2 regions of the Streptomyces sp. NPDC012508 genome follow, and region 2 is predicted to be linked to the other one. Evidence: predicted binding sites of a transcription regulator. Region 2 holds the regulator's gene; the other holds the start of a gene.

Region 1 (7,692 bases), on a different contig from region 2:
CCGCGGCCCCTTCTTGTACGTTCTTGGCATGGTGGCGCGTCAGGAGACACAGCACGAGGTCTCGGCGTGGCGCCCGACGGTCCCGGGCGTCGTGGAGGTCTTCCACGCCCACTTCACCGAGCACGCGTACCCGATGCACGTCCACGACGTGTGGACGCTGCTGATCGTCGACGACGGCGCGGTCCGCTACGACCTGAACCGGCGCGAGCACGGCACCCCGCACGACACGGTGTCCCTGCTCCCGCCCCACGTGCCGCACAACGGCTCACCCGCCACCGAGCAGGGCTTCCGCAAGCGGGTGGTCTACCTGGACCTCAGCCGCCTGGACGAGAGCCTCATCGGCGCCGCCGTCGACGGCCCCGACCTCGTCGACCCGCTGCTGCGCGCCCGGGTCGGGCAACTGCACGCGGCGCTCACGCACCGGAGCGACGAGCTGGAGGCGGAGAGCCGCCTCGCCCTGATCGCCGAACGCCTCCGCGGCCACCTGCGCCCCCGCCTAGCCGCCGTGCCGAGCCTCGGGGCGAAGGCCGCACGCGGCGTGGCCCACGACCTACGGGACCTCCTCGACGCGCGGCTGCGCGACGGCCTGACCCTGACCGAGGCGGCGAAGCTCGTACACGCGCACCCCACCCACCTGGTCCGCGCATTCACCTCGACGTTCGGCATCGCACCGCACCAGTACGTGACGTCCCGCCGCATCGCCGAAGCCCGCCGCCTCCTCCTGGCCGGCCGTCCGCCCTCGGAGGTGGCGTCGACGACGGGCTTCTACGACCAGTCCCACCTCACCCGGCACTTCCGGCGCCACGTCGGCACCACGCCCGGCCGCTACACCGGGGCCATGCGCACCGGGGCGGCCCGGTCATGGCGCTGAGCGGATCGGAAACCTCCACCGCAGCCGCCCGGCCGCGGGCCCCGCCCCCTACGCGACCCGCACCCGCCCGTACATCACCATGTCCCGCCGCTCCCCGCCCACTTCCTGCCAGGACCGCAGCAGCCCCTCCCGTACGTAACCGGCCCGCTCCGCCGTCCTCGCCGAGGCCTCGTTCCACGGTTCGACGAGCAACTGGAGGCGCGGGATGCCCAGTTCGTCCATCGCCCACGCGCTCAGCGCCGTGAGCGCCGCTCCCGCCGCTCCCTCACCGCGGCAGGAGGGGGCCACCCAGTAGCCGACCGTGGCGCGGCCCTCGGGGAGGTCGCGGAGCCAGAGGCCGATCATTCCCGCCGGGCGGTCGTCGCGGCGGCGGACGATGACGAAGGAGTACCCCGCGCCCGACTCCGAGCGGTGCCACTGGCGGCGGACGAACCCCTCGCCCTCCGCCTCCGAGTACACCGGAGGAACCGTGGTGGTCAGCGGGATGTACGGATCCGTCGAGGCCTCCTCCACGAGCGGCAGGTCCGCGCGTTCCCACGAGCGCAGGTCGTACGCCCCGGCCGACAGCCGCGGCACGTCCAGGCTCACATCGTCCCCAGGTAGGCCGCCAGGCGGTCGTACTCCTCCTTGACCCCCGCCTCCATCCCCGTCGCCAGCGCCTGGTCGCGGATCTCCGACGACGGCCAGATCGAGGTGCTGGTGAGCGCCGTGCCGCCGTCGGGCGTGTCGTCGAACGTGAGGGTGACGTGGACCGGGGGGCCGGGCATGAGCTCGAAGACCTCGGTGTAGACGAGGCGCTCGTTCGGGACGATCTCCTCGTACGTGCCGGAGAAGACGATCTCCCGTCCGTCGGGGGCCTTCTGGCCCCAGCGCCACGCGCCGCCGATCCGGAGGTCGATGTCGGAGATCACGGTCGGCAGGGCGGCCACGCCGTACCACTGCCGTACATGCTCGGGTTTCGTCCACGCCTCCCAGACACGGGCGGGCGGGGCGTCGAAGGTCCGGGTGATGACCAGCTCGCGGTCGGTCGGTGTCGTCAGCAGCGTGATCATGGATCGCTCCCGCCTTCCGAGAGGCTCCGCTTCCGGGAGGGGCTGACCGCCCCCACCCCACCAGCATCACCCCGAACGACCGAGGGCGGCACCCCCAGCAGGGAGTGCCGCCCTCGGTCGCGTACAGCGAGGAACTACCGAGCCGAGGCTCAGAAGTCCATGTCACCGCCCGGCATGCCACCCGGGGCGGCCGCGCCGGCCTTCTCGGGCTTGTCGGCGATGACGGCCTCGGTGGTCAGGAACAGCGCGGCGATGGAGGCCGCGTTCTGCAGGGCGGAACGCGTCACCTTCGCCGGGTCGATGATGCCCTCGGCGATGAGGTCCACGTACTCGTTGGTCGCGGCGTTCAGGCCGTGACCGACGGGCAGGTTGCGGACCTTCTCCGCCACGACGCCACCCTCGAGGCCGGCGTTGACGGCGATCTGCTTCAGCGGGGCCTCCAGGGCCAGCTTCACGATCGCGGCACCGGTGGCCTCGTCGCCCGAGAGGTCGGCCTCGAGCTTCTCGAAGACGTTGGAGGCCTGGAGCAGGGCCACGCCACCACCGGCGACGATGCCCTCCTCGACGGCCGCCTTCGCGTTGCGGACGGCGTCCTCGATGCGGTGCTTGCGCTCCTTGAGCTCGACCTCGGTCGCGGCACCGGCCTTGATGACCGCAACACCGCCGGCGAGCTTCGCCAGGCGCTCCTGCAGCTTCTCGCGGTCGTAGTCGCTGTCCGAGTTCTCGATCTCGGCGCGGATCTGGTTGACGCGACCGGCGACCTGCTCGCTGTCACCGGCACCGTCGACGATCGTGGTCTCGTCCTTGGTGATGACGACCTTGCGGGCGCGGCCCAGCAGGTCCAGGCCGGCGTTCTCGAGCTTGAGACCGACCTCCTCGGAGATGACCGTGCCGCCCGTGAGGATGGCGATGTCGTTCAGCATGGCCTTGCGGCGGTCGCCGAAGCCCGGAGCCTTGACCGCGACGGACTTGAAGGTGCCGCGGATCTTGTTGACGACCAGGGTCGACAGGGCCTCGCCCTCGACGTCCTCGGCGATGATCAGCAGCGGCTTGCCCGACTGCATGACCTTCTCCAGGAGCGGGAGCAGGTCCTTCACGGAGGAGATCTTGGAGTTGACGATCAGGATGTACGGGTCGTCCAGGGACGCCTCCATACGCTCCATGTCGGTGGCGAAGTACGCCGAGATGTAGCCCTTGTCGAAGCGCATACCCTCGGTGAGCTCCAGCTCCAGACCGAAGGTCTGGGACTCCTCGACGGTGATGACGCCTTCCTTGCCGACCTTGTCCATCGCCTCGGCGATGAGCTCGCCGATCTGGGTGTCGGCGGCGGAGATGGAGGCCGTGGAAGCGATCTGCTCCTTGGTCTCGACATCCTTCGCCTGCTCCAGCAGGGCGCCGGAGACGGCCTCGACGGCCTTCTCGATGCCGCGCTTGAGGGCCATCGGGTTGGCGCCGGCCGCCACGTTGCGCAGGCCCTCGCGGACGAGCGCCTGGGCGAGGACGGTCGCGGTGGTCGTACCGTCACCGGCGACGTCGTCCGTCTTCTTGGCGACTTCCTTGACCAGCTCGGCGCCGATCTTCTCGTACGGGTCCTCGAGCTCGATCTCCTTGGCGATGGACACACCATCGTTGGTGATCGTGGGGGCGCCCCACTTCTTCTCGAGGACGACGTTCCGGCCCTTGGGGCCAAGGGTGACCTTGACGGCGTCGGCGAGCTGGTTCATCCCGCGCTCGAGACCGCGCCGTGCCTCCTCGTCGAACGCGATGATCTTGGCCATGTGAAGTGGTCCTCCCGGACATGGGGTGGATAACGCTCCAGGACCGCGCCGACGCCCGCGACGGACGGCCTGCGTGCCCTGTGGTTCCTTGCCCCACCTGGCCGCGGACCTCGTCTGCCCGATCCTCGTAAGCACTCTCACCTTCAGAGTGCTAACGCCAATGATTAGCACTCGGCCCATGCGAGTGCAAGCGACTCCCGCAGATCGAGAGACGACCCGCGCCACCTCCCGCGCACGCACGAGGGGTCCGCATCCTGGTCAGGATGCGGACCCCTCGGCGTGAGAACGCGTGAGTGCGTACGTGGTGGCCGATCGCGCCGTGCTCAGACGGCGAGCTTGACCATGTCCGCCTGCGGACCCTTCTGGCCCTGCGAGATCTCGAACTCGACCCGCTGACCCTCTTCAAGGGTGCGGTAGCCGTCCATCTGGATCGCGCTGTAGTGGACGAATACATCCGCACCACCGTCGACCGCGATGAAGCCGTAGCCCTTCTCCGCGTTGAACCACTTGACGGTGCCCTGAGCCATGCCTAACTCCCCTATTACTGGCCCTTGCGCGGGACCCGCACTTCGCGGGACCCGGGTCAGACCCTGCGCCGGAACGCGTCGACCGCGGCTGAATGTATCTGCCCAACTGCCCTCTGCAACAGGTCAATCGGGCGAGAATTCTGGGCATGGCGTAAAGGAGAATTGCGGAGAATTCACTGAATTCCGGGGCAAGTCGGGCCCGGCAAAGTGCGCAGAAGGTACACAACACTCGAACACTTTGGCTGCTTCTTGTCGGGCGCGGACGCATTCTCATATGCGTCTGGCACAAGCAGCGAGGGAAGGCCGGGGGGACTTCCCCAACTCTACCGCGCTCAACCATGCAGAATTGCCCCCTCCGCTTCTCTCGCGGAGGGGGCAACTCGGTTACGCCGGGTAACAGGGGGCCGGAAGGCTCAGCAACCGCCGGCCACCGCGGGGATGATCGAGACGCCCGCGCCGTCCGGCGTCGCCGTCTCCAGGCCCTGCTCGAACCGGACGTCGTCGTCGTTGACGTACACGTTCACGAAGCGGCGCAGCTTGCCCTGGTCGTCCAGGACGCGGGCCGCGATGCCCGCGTGGTTCTTCTCCAGGTCGGCGATGACCTCGGACAGGGTCGCGCCCTCGGCGGCGACCTCGGCCTGGCCGCCGGTGTACGTGCGGAGGATGGTGGGGATGCGGACCTTCACGCTCATGGGTTGATCACCTTCGGTGGCTACGGGGCGGGTGCGGGGCGGGCGGGGACGGAGGAGCGGGGCGGCGGCCGGAGCGGCCGGAGCACCGGCCGCCCCCGCACCACGGCGGTCGCGGGCGTCAGCCCGCCAGGCCGGCTTCGCGGAACGCGTCCAGGCTCGGGCGGATCGTCGCGGTCGCCTGCGAGGTATCGGCCACCGCGTCCAGCGTCTTGAGGCCGTCACCCGTGTTGAGCACGACCGTGGTGAGGGCCGGGTCGATGAGGCCGGCCTCGACCAGCTTCTTCGTCACGCCGACCGTCACACCGCCCGCCGTCTCGGCGAAGATGCCCTCCGTACGGGCCAGGATCTTGATCGCCTCGACGACCTGCTCGTCGTCGACGTCCTCCACCGCGCCACCCGTGCGGCGCGCGATGTCGAGGACGTACGGGCCGTCGGCCGGGTTGCCGATGGCGAGCGACTTGGCGATGGTGTTCGGCTTCTGGGGCCGTACGACGTCGTGACCGGCCTTGAAGGCCGCCGACACCGGCGAGCAGCCCTCGGCCTGCGCGCCGAAGATCTTGTACGGCTTGTCCTCGACCAGGCCCAGCTTGATGAGCTCCTGCAGACCCTTGTCGATCTTGGTGAGCTGCGAGCCGGAGGCGATCGGGATCACCAGCTGATCCGGGATCACCCAGCCGAGCTGCTCACAGATCTCGTACGCAAGCGTCTTGGAGCCCTCGCCGTAGTACGGCCGCAGGTTGACGTTGACGAAGCCCCAGCCCTCGCCCAGCGGGTCGCCGATGAGCTCCGAGCAGAAGCGGTTGACGTCGTCGTAGTTGCCCTCGATGCCGACGAGCTCGCCGCCGTAGACGGCGGCCATGACGACCTTGCCCTGCTCCAGGTCGTGCGGGATGAACACGCAGGAGCGGAAGCCGGCGCGGGCGGCGGCGGCGCCGACGGCGCCGGCCAGGTTGCCGGTGGAGGAGCAGGACAGGGTGGTGAAGCCGAAGGCGCGGGCGGCCTCGAGGGCCTGGGCGACGACGCGGTCCTTGAAGGAGTGCGTCGGGTTGCCGGAGTCGTCCTTGACGAAGAGCTTGCCGGGCTCGACACCGAGCTCGCGGGCGAGGTTGTCGGCCTGGACGAGCTTGGTCCAGCCGGGGTTCAGGTTCGGCTTCTCGGCGACGTCGGCCGGGACGGGCAGCAGCGGGGCGTAGCGCCAGATGTTGGCGGGGCCGGCCTCGATCTGCTTGCGCAGCGCCTCGGGGTCACCGGTGGGGAGGTCGTACGCGACTTCGAGCGGGCCGAAACAGAGCTCGCAGGCGAAGATCGGGCCGAGCGGGAAGACTTCACCGCATTCCCGGCAGGAAAGGCCGGAAGCGGGACCGAGATCGACGGTCCGGGAGGTTTCGGTGGAAACAGTCTGTACAGCCATGGAGGCGAGGCCCTTTCTCCTCATCTTTCCCATGACGAATGTCGTCATGAGACGGATTTGGCACCTTCCCTAGCCGGGAGCCTCGCTGGCGCGTTGTCTACGCGGACGAGACCGACTGGAGGGTTGCCGGGGCTTCAACGGGCCGTTTCCCTCTGCCCCTCTGGATGAGCGGTATTCGATTGTGTGAAGCGGTTGTGGGACGCGGGCGGGACCCCGACATGCATCGGGCATCCGCGTTGTTCAAGACTGTAACCGAAGGCCCGGAGGGTTGAACCTGCCGTCCGAACCGCGAGATGGAGATCACGTGCTGGAGGAAGTGGAGCGCTGGCTGGGCCGGCGGTCCTGGTCCGTGGCGGACCGTTCGCTCGACCGCGTCCTGGCGGCGAAGCACGGGACGACGGTCAGCGTCGTCCTGCCCGCGCTCGACGAGGAGGCGACGGTCGGCGACATCGTCTCCGTGATCCGCCGGGAGCTCATGACCGAGGCCGTCCCGCTCGTGGACGAGCTGGTGGTGATCGACTCCGGCTCCACCGACCGTACGGCGGAGGTCGCGGCGGCGGCCGGGGCGCGTGTCGTGGCACGCGACGCGATCCTTCCCCGGATACCGGCCGTGCCCGGCAAGGGCGAGGTGCTGTGGCGGTCACTGATGGTGACGCGCGGTGACATCGTCTGCTTCGTCGACGCGGACCTGCGGGACTTCTCCGCGGACTTCGTCACCGGGATCGTCGGCCCGCTGCTGACCGACCCGGACGTCGACTTCGTGAAGGCGATGTACGACCGTCCGCTGGGCGACGCCCCAGGTCAGGGCGGTCGGGTGACCGAGCTGGTGGCACGGCCGCTGCTCAATCTGCACTGGCCGCAGCTGGCCGGCTTCGTGCAGCCGCTCGGCGGCGAGTACGCGGCGCGCCGCTCGCTGCTCGAACGGCTGCCGTTCCCCGTCGGTTACGGAGTGGAGCTGGGCCTGCTCGTGGACGCGCTCCACACGGTCGGTCTGGACGCCCTGGCCCAGGTCGACGTCGGGGTGCGCAAGCACCGGCACCAGGACGGCAGGGCACTCGGACGGATGGCGGCGGCGATCTACCGGACGGCGCAGCTGCGCCTCTCCCGCGGGCATCTCGTGCGGCCCCGGCTCACCCAGTTCGAGCGGGACGACACCGGTTTCACCCCGCGGACGTACGCCGTGGACACCGAGGAACGGCCACCCATGATCGACATCACGGAGTACACGCACCGCCGCGTGGCGTAACGCCGAATGATGATGCTTTTTGCATACATTTCGGTTTTATGCCGTTCACCCATCGAATGACCACGCTGCTGGCGGCGCTCGGCCTCGCCGCCGGCTCACTCGGTTCGCTCGGCTC
Region 2 (7,692 bases):
GTGCAGGCGGAGGAGCGGGTCGCCCTGGCCTCCTCCACCCGGGTGGAGTGGATCCTCTCCGACCTCGGCGTGATGTGCGCGGGAGCCGCCGTCACCACGATCTACCCGCAGACCAACGCCGAGGAGTCGGCGTTCATCCTCTCCGACTCCGATTCCAAGGTGCTGATCGCAGAGGACGCGGCGCAGGTCGCCAAGGCCCGCGAGACCCGCGCCGAGCTGCCCGGCCTCCACCACGTCGTCGTCATCGACCCGACGGGCGTCGAGACCGACGACTGGGTCCTCTCCCTCGCCGATCTGGAGAAGCGCGGCCAGGCGTACCTGGAGAAGCACGCCGACGCGGTCAAGGCGCGCGTCTCGGCCATCACCGCCGACCAGCTCGCCACCCTCATCTACACCTCGGGCACCACGGGCCGCCCCAAGGGCGTCCGCCTCCCGCACGACAACTGGTCGTACATGGCCAAGGCCATCGCCGCGACCGGTCTCGTCACCGGGGACGACGTCCAGTACCTCTGGCTGCCGCTCGCGCACGTCTTCGGCAAGGTGCTCACCTCCGGCCAGATCGAGGTCGGCCACGTCACCGCCGTCGACGGCCGCATCGACAAGATCATCGTGAACCTGCCGGTCGTCCAGCCGACCTACATGGCCGCCGTGCCCCGCATCTTCGAGAAGGTCTACAACGGCGTCGCCGCCAAGGCCCGCGAGGGCGGCGCGGCCAAGTACAAGATCTTCCAGTGGGCGGCCGGAGTGGCCCGCGAGTACGCCAAGGTCACCCAGGACAACTTCCGCCGCACCGGCACCGCCTCCGCGCCCTTCGCTCTCACCGCGAAGCACAAGGTCGCCGACGCGCTCGTCTACAAGAAGCTCCGCGAGGCCTTCGGCGGCCGGCTGCGCGCCGCCGTCTCCGGCTCCGTCGCGCTGGCGCCCGAGATCGGCTTCTTCTTCTCCGGCGCGGGCATCCACATCCTGGAGGGCTACGGCCTGACGGAGTCCAGCGCCGCCTCCTTCGTCAACCCGGGCGAGGCCTACCGCACCGGCACGGTCGGCAAGCCGCTGCCCGGCTGCGAGGTCCGGATCGCCGACGACGGCGAGATCCTGCTGCGCGGCCCGGGCATCATGGAGGGCTACCACGGCCTGCCCGAGAAGACGGCCGAGGTCCTGGAGGCGGACGGCTGGTTCCACACCGGGGACATCGGCGAGCTGTCCGCCGACGGCTACCTGCGGATCACGGACCGCAAGAAGGACCTGTTCAAGACCTCGGGCGGCAAGTACATCGCGCCGACCGAGATCGAGGGCCAGTTCAAGGCCGTCTGCCCGTTCGTCTCCAACATCGTCGTCCTTGGCGCCGACCGGAACTACTGCTCCGCGCTCATCGCGCTCGACGAGCCCGCCATCCTCGGCTGGGCCGCCGAGAACGGCCTCGGCGGCAAGGCGTACGCGGAGGTCATGGCGGCGCCGCAGACGCAGGCGATGGTCCAGGGGTACGTGGACCGGCTCAACGAGGGCCTGCAGCGCTGGCAGACGATCAAGAAGTTCCGGCTGCTGCCGCGGGACCTGGACGTCGAGCACGGTGAGCTGACCCCGTCGCTGAAGATGAAGCGACCGGTGGTCGAGCGGACGTACAAGGACCTGATCGAGGAGATGTACGCGGGGGCGCGGGAGGCGTAACCGCCGCGGGGCAGCCGGCCGTGGCCGGCCGGTTGTCCACAGGCCGGCGGCTTACCTCGGGCAGTACGGGACAATGGGCTCATGCCTTCCGTACTGCCCGATGGTGAGCCCATGCCCGAGGACGGGGTGCTGCCCGCGCACGCCCTGGAAGGGGCCGGGGAGCGGCCGCTCGGGTTCTATCTGCATGTGCCGTACTGCGCGACCCGCTGCGGCTACTGCGACTTCAACACGTACACCGCGAGCGAGCTGCGCGGTGCCGGAGGCGTGCTCGCCTCCCGGGACAACTACGCGGGGCAGGTCGTCGAGGAGATACGCCTCGCCCGGAAGGTGCTGGGCGACGACCCGCGGCCGGTGCGGACCGTCTTCGTCGGCGGCGGCACGCCGACGCTGCTCGCGGCCGGTGATCTCGTACGGATGCTGGGAGCGATCCGGGACGAGTTCGGGCTCGCGGACGACGCCGAGGTGACCACGGAGGCGAATCCGGAGTCGGTGGATCCGGCGTACCTGGCGGAGCTGAGGGCCGGAGGCTTCAACCGGATCTCCTTCGGCATGCAGAGCGCCCGGCAGCACGTCCTGAAGGTCCTCGACCGGACACACACCCCGGGGCGGCCCGAGGCGTGCGTCGCGGAGGCGCGGGCGGCGGGCTTCGAGCACGTCAACCTGGACCTGATCTACGGGACGCCGGGGGAGTCCGACGACGACTGGCGTGCGTCGCTCGAGGCGGCGATCGGGGCGGGTCCCGACCATGTCAGCGCGTACGCGCTGATCGTCGAGGAGGGAACGCAGCTGGCGCGGCGGATCCGCCGCGGCGAGGTGCCGATGACGGACGACGACGTGCACGCGGACCGGTATCTGATCGCCGACTCCGTCTTCGCGGAGGCCGGCTTCGAGTGGTACGAGGTCTCGAACTGGGCCACGTCGGAGGCCGGGCGGTGCCTGCACAACGAGCTGTACTGGCGCGGCGCCGACTGGTGGGGCGCGGGGCCGGGGGCGCACTCGCACGTGGGCGGTGTGCGGTGGTGGAACGTGAAGCATCCGGGGGCGTACGCGGCGGCGCTCTCCTCCGGGAGGTCGCCGGGGGCGGGGCGCGAGGTCCTCTCGGCGGAGGACCGGCGCGTGGAGCGGGTGCTCCTGGAGCTGCGGCTCCGGGAGGGCGTGGAGCTGGAGCTCCTGCGGCCCGTGGGCCTCGCGGCCGCGGAGAAGGCGCTCGCGGGCGGGCTCCTCGCGGCGGAGCCGTACGCGGCGGGGCGGGCGGTGCTGACGCTGCGGGGGCGGTTGCTGGCGGACGCGGTGGTTCGGGACCTGGTGGACTAGGGCGCCCGGGTGGGGCGGTGCCCCTGTGCAGGTGCCCCTGTGCGGGTTCGAGGAGCGCCGCCCCTGTTCCGGGGGCCCGAGTCGGCGCCGCCCCTGTGCCGGGGCCCGAGGAAGGCGCCGGCCCTGTGGGGTTGTGCCCACCCGTTCCGCCCTGCGGAACGATTGCCCACAACGGGTGGGGCTGAACGGCGCCCACAACCGTGTGGGGGCGCCGGCCGCTGAACGGCGCCCACAACGGGTGGCGGGTGGGGTCAGGGGGCTGTGACGAAGTCGATCAGTTCTTCCACTCGGCCCAGGAGCGACGGCTCCAGGTCCTTGTAGGTGTGGACCTTGGACAGGATGTGCTGCCAGGCCGCTCCCGTGTTCTGCGGCCAGCCCAGCGCCTGGCAGACGCCCGTCTTCCAGTCCTGGCCCCGGGGGATCACCGGCCATGCCGCGATGCCCACCGACGACGGTTTCACCGCCTCCCAGACGTCGATGTACGGGTGGCCCACGATCAGGACGTCCGGGGACGAGACCTGTGCCGCGATGCGGGACTCCTTCGAGCCCGGCACCAGGTGGTCGACCAGGATGCCCAGCCGTGCGTCCGCCGCCGGGGCGAAGTCCGCGACGATCGCCGGGAGGTCGTCGATGCCCTCCAGGTACTCCACCACCACGCCCTCGATCCGCAGGTCGTCGCCCCAGACCCGCTCCACCAGCTCCGCGTCGTGCCGGCCCTCCACGTAGATCCGGCCGGCCCGCGCCACCCGGGCCCGCGCGCCCGGGACGGCGACCGAGCCCGAGGCCGTACGAGTGGGGCGCGTCGGGGTGGCCGAAGGGCGGGTCAGCGTGACCACCTTGCCCTCCAGCAGGAAGCCCCGCGGTTCCATCGGGAACACGCGGTGCTTGCCGAAGCGGTCCTCCAGGGTCACCGTGCCCGCCTCGCAGCGGATCACCGCCCCGCAGAAGCCCGTGGAGACCTCCTCCACCACGAGGTCCACCTCCGCCGGTACCTCCGGCACCGGGGCGGATCGCTTCCAAGGGGGCGTCAGGTCCGGGTTGTAGCTGCGCATTCGGGCGACGTTATGCGACGGAGAAGCGCCGTGCCAGCTCATCGCGCTGGCGCCGTACGAAGGCCGCGTCCACCACCGCCCCGTGCCCCGGCACGTACACCGCGCCCTCCCCGCCCAGCGCCAGCAGCCGGTCCAGGGCCGCCGGCCAGCGTGACGGCAGCGCGTCCGGGCCCGCCTGGGGCTCTCCCGACTCCTCCACCAGATCGCCGCAGAAGACGACCTCCGGCACGCCGGGCACGAAGAGCGCCAGATCGTGCGCCGTGTGGCCCGGGCCGATGTTCGCCAGCAGCACCTGGCGGCCCCCCAGGTCGAGCGTCCACTCCCCGGAGACCGAGTGGTGCGGCGCCACGAGCATGTCGGCCGCCTCCGCGGCTGCCCACTCCTCCACCCCTTGCCGTACCGCGTCCTCCCGCAGCGCGTCCCGCTCCCGTCGCAGCAGCTCGTCCACGCCCACCGCGCCGAACACCTCCGCCCCCGCGAACACCGCCGTGCCCAGCACATGATCGAAATGGGGGTGGCTCAGTGCGATGTGCGTCACTCTCCGGCCGCCCGTGAGCGCCTCCGCCTGAGCCCGCAGCTCCGCGCCCTCGGCGAGCGTCGAGCCCGTGTCGTACAGGAGGACGGCCTCCTCGCCGATGACCAGGCCCACCGTGGCGTCCCAGCCGGGCAGCCGCCGCCTCCCCACCCCGTTACCGAGCCGCTCCCAGCCGTACTCTTCCCAATCGGCATCCATACCGCGACGCTATCCGCAACGACGCGACCTCCGAGCGGCCTCCTTGCCAGGAGCGATGCCCGCCGCCGTACACTGGCCGGGGGATTCCTGGCACTCGAACAGGGCGAGTGCCAAATGCGGAGCAACCGATACGACAGCTGGAGGTGTGCGCGATGCTCAGCGAACGCAGACTCGAGGTGCTGCGCGCCATCGTCCAGGACTATGTCGGGACGGAGGAGCCGGTCGGCTCCAAGGCGCTCACGGAGCGCCACAAGCTCGGCGTCTCGCCCGCCACCGTGCGCAACGACATGGCCGTCCTGGAGGACGAGGGCTATATCGCCCAGCCTCACACCAGCGCCGGACGTATCCCGACCGACAAGGGCTACCGGCTCTTCGTCGACCGGCTCGCCGGCGTCAAGCCTCTGTCGACGCCCGAGCGGCGTGCGATCCACAACTTCCTCGACGGAGCCGTCGACCTCGACGACGTCGTCGGGCGTACGGTCCGGCTGCTCGCGCAGCTGACCCGCCAGGTCGCCGTCGTGCAGTACCCGTCGCTGACGCGCTCGACGGTCCGGCACGTGGAGCTGCTCTCGCTGGCCCCCGCCCGGCTGATGCTCGTGCTGATCACGGACACCGGCCGGGTCGAGCAGCGCGTCATCGACTGCCCGGCACCGTTCGGCGAGACCTCACTCGCGGACCTGCGCGCCCGGCTCAACAGCCGGGTCGTCGGCCGCCGTTTCGCGGACGTGCCGCAATTGGTGCAGGATCTTCCGGAGTCCTTCGAGGAGACGGAGGACCGCGGCACGGTCTCGACCGTGCTCGCGACCCTGCTCGAAACCCTGGTGGAGGAGCATGAGGAGCGGCTGATGATCGGCGGCACCGCCAATCTCACCCGCTTCGGCCATGACTTCCCCCTCACGATCAGGCCCGTCCTCGAAGCCCTTGAGGAGCAGGTCGTGCTCCTCAAGCTGCTGGGCGAGGCCAAGGACTCGGGCATGACCGTACGGATCGGGCACGAGAACGCCCATGAGGGCCTCACCTCCACGTCCGTCGTCGCGGTCGGCTACGGTTCGGGCGACGAGGCAGTCGCCAAACTCGGCGTGGTCGGACCGACCCGCATGGACTACCCCGGAACGATGGGAGCGGTACGCGCAGTGGCACGTTACGTCGGACAGATCCTGGCGGAGTCGTAAGTGGCCACGGACTACTACGCCGTACTCGGCGTACGCCGCGACGCGTCCCAGGACGAGATCAAGAAGGCATTCCGGCGGCTCGCCCGCGAGCTGCACCCGGATGTCAATCCCGATCCGAAGACGCAGGAGCGGTTCAAGGAGATCAACGCCGCCTACGAGGTGCTGTCGGACCCGCAGAAGAAGCAGGTCTACGACCTCGGCGGCGACCCGCTGTCCGCGTCCGGCGGCGGCGGTGGAGCCGGTGGCTTCGGCCAGGGCGGCTTCGGGAACTTCTCGGACATCATGGACGCGTTCTTCGGTACGGCGTCGCAGCGCGGGCCGCGCTCGCGCACGCGCCGCGGCCAGGACGCCATGATCCGGCTGGAGATCGACCTCAACGAGGCCGCCTTCGGCACGACCAAGGACATCCAGGTCGACACGGCCGTCGTCTGTACGACCTGTTCGGGCGAGGGCGCCGCGCCCGGCACGTCCGCCCAGACCTGTGACATGTGCCGCGGCCGCGGTGAGGTCTCGCAGGTCACGCGGTCCTTCCTGGGCCAGGTCATGACCTCGCGCCCCTGCCCCCAGTGCCAGGGCTTCGGCACCGTCGTCCCGACCCCGTGCCCCGAGTGCGCGGGCGACGGACGGGTCCGCTCGCGGCGCACGCTCACCGTGAAGATCCCGGCCGGTGTCGACAACGGCACACGCATCCAGCTCGCGGGCGAAGGCGAGGTCGGCCCCGGCGGCGGCCCCGCCGGCGACCTGTACGTCGAGATCCACGAGGTCCCGCACGAGACCTTCCAGCGGCGGGGCGACGACCTGCACTGCACGGTCACCATCCCGATGACGGCGGGTGCCCTCGGCACGAAGGTGCCGTTGCAGACGCTCGACGGGGTGGAGGAGGTCGACATCCGCCCGGGCACCCAGTCCGGCCAGTCGATCCCGCTGCACGGGCGCGGCATCACGCACCTGCGCGGTGGCGGCCGTGGCGACCTGATCGTGCACGTCGAGGTGACGACGCCGTCGAAGCTCGACGCCGAGCAGGAGCGGCTGCTGCGCGAACTGGCGAAGCTGCGCGGCGAGGAGCGGCCGACAGGTCAGTTCCAGCCGGGGCAGCAGGGGCTGTTCTCGCGGTTGAAGGACGCGTTCAACGGCCGGTAGGACCGGTCGTGTCGTGCCTGGAAGGGCGGTATCCGCAGGGCGGATGCCGCCCTTCCGTATGACACGATGCCTGCATGTCCACCGCGCTGAACGATCTCTCCCGATACCCGATCGTGCAGGCCCCCATGGCGGGTGGAGCGTCCTGCCCGGAGCTCGTAGGGGCCGTGTGCGAGGCCGGCGGGCTCGGGTTCCTCGCCGGGGGGTACAAGACCGCCGGCGGGCTGTACCAGGAGATCAAGCAGGTGCGCGGGCTGACCGGGCAGCCCTTCGGCGTCAACCTCTTCATGCCGCCCGGCGGGCAGCCGGGCGACCCCGCGGCCGTCGAGGTGTACCGGCACCAGCTCGCCGGCGAGGCCACCTGGTACGAGACGTCCCTCGGCGACCCCGACAACGGGCGCGACGACGCCTACGACGCCAAGCTCGCGATCCTGCTCGAAGACCCGGTCCCCGTCGTCTCGTTCACCTTCGGCTGCCCCGACCGGGACACGTTCCACGCCTTCGCCCGCGCCGGTACGTACACGATCGTCACCGTCACCTCGCCCGACGAGGCCCAGGCCGCCCAGCGGGCCGGCGCCGACGCGGTCTGCGTGCAGGGCGTGGAGGCCGGCGGACACCA

What was found. The regulator HrcA, encoded in region 2, represses chaperone genes, less so after heat shock. The targets are predictions, from matches to a motif close to TTNGCACTCNGNNNNNCNGAGTGCNAA.
Region 1: a site for HrcA is predicted at 3,866-3,892, ahead of groL (chaperonin GroEL). Genes of this name have one in related genera too.

What each region holds. Positions count from the first base shown of each region.
Region 1 covers NZ_JBIBEO010000012.1:88,901-96,592, forward strand. The annotation lists gene ACFY8U_RS34195 (DUF2000 family protein) at 1-30, opposite strand, end outside; gene ACFY8U_RS34200 (AraC family transcriptional regulator) at 29-871, shown strand; gene ACFY8U_RS34205 (GNAT family N-acetyltransferase) at 920-1,459, opposite strand; gene ACFY8U_RS34210 (SRPBCC family protein) at 1,456-1,923, opposite strand; gene groL (chaperonin GroEL) at 2,073-3,701, opposite strand; gene ACFY8U_RS34220 (cold-shock protein) at 4,025-4,228, opposite strand; gene ACFY8U_RS34225 (MoaD/ThiS family protein) at 4,642-4,920, opposite strand; gene thrC (threonine synthase) at 5,039-6,331, opposite strand; SAM riboswitch class I at 6,349-6,502, opposite strand; gene ACFY8U_RS34235 (glucosyl-3-phosphoglycerate synthase) at 6,636-7,577, shown strand; gene ACFY8U_RS34240 (hypothetical protein) at 7,634-7,692, shown strand, end outside.
Region 2 covers NZ_JBIBEO010000005.1:505,175-512,866, forward strand. The annotation lists gene ACFY8U_RS19730 (AMP-dependent synthetase/ligase) at 1-1,665, shown strand, start outside; gene hemW (radical SAM family heme chaperone HemW) at 1,747-2,979, shown strand; gene ACFY8U_RS19740 (DUF3097 domain-containing protein) at 3,231-4,031, opposite strand; gene ACFY8U_RS19745 (MBL fold metallo-hydrolase) at 4,042-4,764, opposite strand; gene hrcA (heat-inducible transcriptional repressor HrcA) at 4,917-5,936, shown strand; gene dnaJ (molecular chaperone DnaJ) at 5,937-7,076, shown strand; gene ACFY8U_RS19760 (nitronate monooxygenase) at 7,151-7,692, shown strand, end outside.